2 regions of the Streptomyces boetiae genome follow, and region 1 is predicted to be linked to the other one. Evidence: riboswitches for the same ligand, from Rfam matches in the RefSeq annotation. Region 1 holds a riboswitch; the other holds the start of a gene.

Region 1 (2,381 bases):
GGGAGGTTGCGGGCGTAGGCGGCGCGGACCGAGAGGTAGCCGGCGTGCGGGCCGCCGAAGCCGAGGGGGACGCCGAAGCGCTGGCTGGTGCCCACGGCGATGTCGGCCCCCAGCTCGCCGGGCGGGGTCAGCAGGGTGAGGGCGAGCAGGTCGGCGGCGACGGTGACCACCGCGCCCAGCTCGTGGGCCCGCTCGACGACGGGCCGCGGGTCGCGCACGGCCCCCGAGGCGCCGGGGTACTGGAGCAGCACGCCGAAGATCCCGCGCTCGGCCGCGTCCTCGGGGATGCCGCCGGAGAGGTCGGCGACGCGGACCTCGACGCCGGTGGGCTCCGCGCGGGTGCGCACGACCGCGACGGTCTGCGGGAGGCAGTCGGCGTCCACCAGGAAGACGGGGCCGCGGCCCTTGGCCACGCGCCGGGACAGGGCCATGGCCTCGGCCGCGGCGGTGGCCTCGTCCAGCAGGGAGGCCCCTGCGGTGGGCAGGCCGGTGAGGTCGGCGACCACGGTCTGGAAGGTGAGCAGCGCCTCCAGGCGGCCCTGGGAGATCTCCGGCTGGTAGGGCGTGTAGGCGGTGTACCAGGCGGGGTTCTCCAGGACGTTGCGCTGGATCACGGGCGGGGTGAACGTGCCGTGGTAGCCCAGGCCGATCATGGGGTGCAGGACGGTGTTCCGCGCGGCCAGGGAGCGCAGCTCGGCCAGCACGGCGGCCTCGTCGCGGGCCTCGGGAAGCCGCAGCGGGCCGTCGGTGCGGATGGCCTCGGGGACGGCGGCGGCGGTCAGCTCGTCCAGCGAGCCGAAGCCGGCCTGGGCGAGCATCTTCGCCCGGTCCCCGGGCCCGGGGCCGATGTGGCGGGCGGCGAAGGGGGTGTGCTGTTCCAGGGCGGAGAGCGAGGGGCGGGGCGCGGTCATGGGGAGGCTCCTGAGGGTCGCGGGGACCTGCGGGGCGCCGGGCGACGGTGCCCGGCGTGCCTCCCCCTCTGTCATGGCGACCTGAGAGCTTCACCGCGCCGCCCGGGTGGGGCGCCGCGGCTTGCACCGTCGGTGAGGGGGCGGGGAGCGGGCTCCGCGCCGCCCTGCTTTCCAGAGTGGCTTCGCTCGCGCGGTACGGGGGCCTGAGAGATTCCGGGGAGGAGTTGCTCCTTCGGCGCCCGCCGCTGGCGGCGGGACTCTCCCGCGCGAGGTTGTCAGCCTTCTCCGGAGCCTACCAGCGCGGGCCGGGCGGGAAACCTGGATGCACTCGACTGGCCAGCGGGCGAATTGTGCCGTTTCGTAGGAGGCAGAGGGTTGCTTCGTCCCTCTCCGGCCGCGATCAGTGGGAGGAAGCGTGCAGACGGACATCGACCCGCGGAGCCTGATCGGCCGCAAGGCGTTCGACCGTGACGGCGTCAAGATCGGCACCGTGGACGAGGTGTACCTCGACGACGCGACCGGCGTGCCGGAGTGGGCGGCCCTGCGGACCGGGCTGTTCAGCCGCGACGCGTTCGTGCCGCTGGCGCCGAGCGAGCTGGTGGACGAGGCGCTGCGCGTGCCGTTCACCCGGGCCCTGATCCGGGAGGCTCCGGACTTCGGCGTGGGGCGGCACCTCTCCCCCGAGCAGGAGCTCCAGCTCTACGAGCACTACGGCCTGGACGTGCCGCCCGGACCCCCGGAGCCCGACCGGGACTTCGGGCACCTGGCGGGCCGGGCGGAGGACGAGTCCTGAGCCGGTGCGGACGCCGGGGCGGAGGCCGCGGGCCGGGGACGGCCGCGGCCGTTGACCGTGCCGGGCCGGGGCCGCTGGCCTCGGCCGGGGGGCCGTAAGTCACCCCGCGGGCAGGCGAGTTCGCCGCTGCCGGGCGGGGGCCTGGGCCCGGGGCCCGGAGCGGCGGCGGGCGGAGACCCGGAAGCGGGGACGAGCGGCAGGGGGTCGCCGCGGGCCAGCTCGGGGTCGTCGGCGCGGAACGTCCGCACCCGGCCCGGCCGCTGGGAATCGGGCCGCTCGAAGCGGACGGTGACCCGGCCCAGACCGCTGCCCTGCACCCACCCCGGCCCCAGCGTCGCATGCGTCACGTCCACCCCGGGCAGCCACGGGCCGGGCGCGTCCGGCCCGCGCGGTCCCGCCTCCCCCGCCGGGGGCTCTCCCGGCTCGGGGGCGCCGGGCCCCGGGGTCCCGCCCGCCTGGGCGAACAGGTCCTCCTGGGTGAAGGCCGCCAGCGAGGAGACACCGACGCCCAGCAGCCGCACCCCGGCCGTGGTGTCCACCCCCTCCAGCAGCCGCGCGGCCGACTCCCGGACCACGGCCGGGTCGTCCGTGGGGCCGCGCAGCGTCTCGGAGCGGGTGAGGGTGGAGAAGTCGTAGCGGCGGACCTTCAGCACCACGGTGCGGCCGGAACGCCCGGC
Region 2 (2,381 bases), on a different contig from region 1:
CCTCGGGCTCCGCGGCGTCCGCCCCGGGCCGCACCTTGAACAGCCAGCCCGCCTCGAAGGGCGCGGAGTTGACCAGGGAGGGATCGTCGATGACGTCCTGGTTCACCTCGGTGACCGTTCCGGTGACGGGGGAGTAGAGGTCGCTGACCGACTTGGTCGACTCCAGCTCGCCGCAGGGCTGCCCCGCGGTCACCTCGGTCCCGGGCTGCGGCAGGTCGACGAAGACCACGTCGCCCAGGGCGTTGGCGGCGAAGGCGGTGATGCCGACCGTGGCGGCGCCGCCGGCGACGGCGGGGGCGAGCCACTCGTGCTCCTTGCTGTAGCGGAGCTGCGGGGGGTTGGCGTCGCTCATGGGCGGGTTTCTCCTCGTTACTCGGGAAGGGCGGGGCGGATGGGGACTCGGGGGCTCGAAGGGATCGCGTGGGGCGCACGCCCCGCGCACGGGGGTCAGGACGGGCGGCGGTAGAACGGCAGGGCGACGACCTCGTGCGGCTCGTGGCTGCCGCGGATGTCCACGGCAACGCCCTCGGTGCCGGGCGACGCGTGCGCGGCGTCCACGTACGCCATCGCGATGGGCCGCTCCAGCGTGGGCGAGGGCGCGCCCGAGGTCACCTCGCCGACGACCGCGCCGGAGGCGTCCACCACGGCGTAACCGGCGCGCGGCACCCGGCGCCCGCGCGACACGAGGCCGACCAGCGTGCGCGGGGGCGCGGTGGCAGCGCGTTCGGCGGCGGCGGTCAGCGCCGCGCGCCCCACGAACGCCCCGGGCTTGTCGAACTTCACCACCCGGCCCAGACCGGCGTCGAACGGGGTGGTGGCGGCGGTGAGTTCGTGCCCGTACAGCGGCATGCCGGCCTCCAGGCGCAGCGTGTCCCGGCAGGCCAGGCCGCAGGGGGTGAGGCCATGGGGCGCGCCGGCCTCCGTGAGCGCCCCCCACAGCGCCTCCGCGTCGTCGGGCACGCAGAACAGCTCGAAGCCGTCCTCGCCGGTGTAGCCCGTGCGGGCGAGGAGGGCGGCGCGGCCGGCCACGGTGGCGGGCAGCGCGGCGTAGTACTTCAGCCCCGGCAGGTCCGCGTCGGTCAGGCCGCCGAGAACGCGGGCGGCGGCCGGTCCCTGGACGGCGAGGAGGGCGTAGGCGTCCCGGTCGTCGCGGACCTCGGCGTCGAACCCTCGCGAAGCGGCTTCCGCGGGCCCGGCCAGGCGGTCGTTCAGGGCCCCCAGCACGGCCGCGGCGTTGGACGCGTTGGCGACGACCAGGTAGGTCTCGGGCCCGAGGCGGTAGACGATCAGGTCGTCCAGGATGCCGCCGTCCTCCGCGCAGATCATGGTGTAACGGGCGCGCCCCACCGGGACCGCGGAGAGCCGGCCGACCAGCGCGTAGTCGAGGAACGCCCCCGCCTCGGGCCCGCTCACGGTGATCTCGCCCATGTGCGAGAGGTCGAAGAGGCCGGCGGCCGTGCGCACGGCCTGGTGCTCGGCGCGCTCACTGCCGTAGCGCAGCGGCATGGACCAGCCGGCGAAGCCGGTGAGAATGGCGCCGAGCGCGCGGTGCACGCCGTCGAGGGCCGTCGTGCGAAGGGTGTCCGTCATGGCTGGCTCCAGATGGGCAGGTCGGGGGCGGGCCGGGCGCGCGCGTCCGGGGCCTCCCCATCTGTCATCGGCACCTGAGAGGTTCGCCGCGAGCGGCTTGCACCGTGGGTGGGACCGCGACGGCGCGGTCCGCTTTTCAGATTCGCCTCCCGACGCGCGGTATCGGGGCCTGAGAGATTCAAGGGAGGACTTGCTCCTTCGGCGCCCCGGGCGGACCGGGGACTCTCCCGCGCATGGTCGAACGGCCGGTATGCAGTTGGCGTCCGCACGCCGTGGACGTACGGGGCGCGGCGCCGGGCGCCGCCACCACATCATCGCACGAACGCCCCCGCCGGCGCGGCCCGCGGGCCCCCGGGCCACTAAGGTGCCAGGGCGGAGGACGGCGTACATGACCGGCGCAGGGCGAGGGCGCGGGCGCGACGGTGACGCCGACGAGCGAGAGGTGGGGAGACGGCATGGGGACGGGCGTTCCGGGACACGGCCCGGGGTACGGCGGCGGCTGGCCGAGCAACGAGCTGGAGGAGGCGCTGGCCGGCGCGCTGGGCGTGGCGGACGCGGGGCCGCGGCTGCTGACCACGCTGGCCCGCAGCGCCCTGTGGATCCCGCTGCCCGAGGGCGGCGGCCCGGAGAGCCGGACGCTGGACCTGCCCACGATAGAGCTGAACGGCGGCCCGTACGTCCCGGTCTTCTCCTCCGCCGAGCAACTGCACCTGGGCGGCGCCTCGCACCTGCCGTTCAGCGTCGCCCCGGCCTGGCAGTTCGCGCGCGGGCTGCCCCCGCAGGTCGGCATC

The links. A riboswitch is a leader RNA that binds a small molecule or an ion and turns the genes downstream of it on or off. The one in region 1 is predicted to bind glycine.
Region 2: it holds a riboswitch for glycine, as region 1 does, so the genes downstream of both, gcvT (glycine cleavage system aminomethyltransferase GcvT) here and gcvP (aminomethyl-transferring glycine dehydrogenase) in region 1, are expected to answer to the same signal.

What each region holds. Positions count from the first base shown of each region.
Region 1 covers NZ_JAVREN010000049.1:24,699-27,079, forward strand. The annotation lists gene gcvP (aminomethyl-transferring glycine dehydrogenase) at 1-911, opposite strand, end outside; glycine riboswitch at 1,093-1,186, opposite strand; gene RM780_RS23495 (PRC-barrel domain-containing protein) at 1,327-1,704, shown strand; gene RM780_RS23500 (DNA polymerase IV) at 1,620-2,381, opposite strand, start outside.
Region 2 covers NZ_JAVREN010000008.1:77,420-79,800, reverse strand. The annotation lists gene gcvH (glycine cleavage system protein GcvH) at 1-352, opposite strand, end outside; gene gcvT (glycine cleavage system aminomethyltransferase GcvT) at 448-1,590, opposite strand; glycine riboswitch at 1,738-1,830, opposite strand; gene RM780_RS07930 (enhanced serine sensitivity protein SseB) at 2,046-2,381, shown strand, end outside.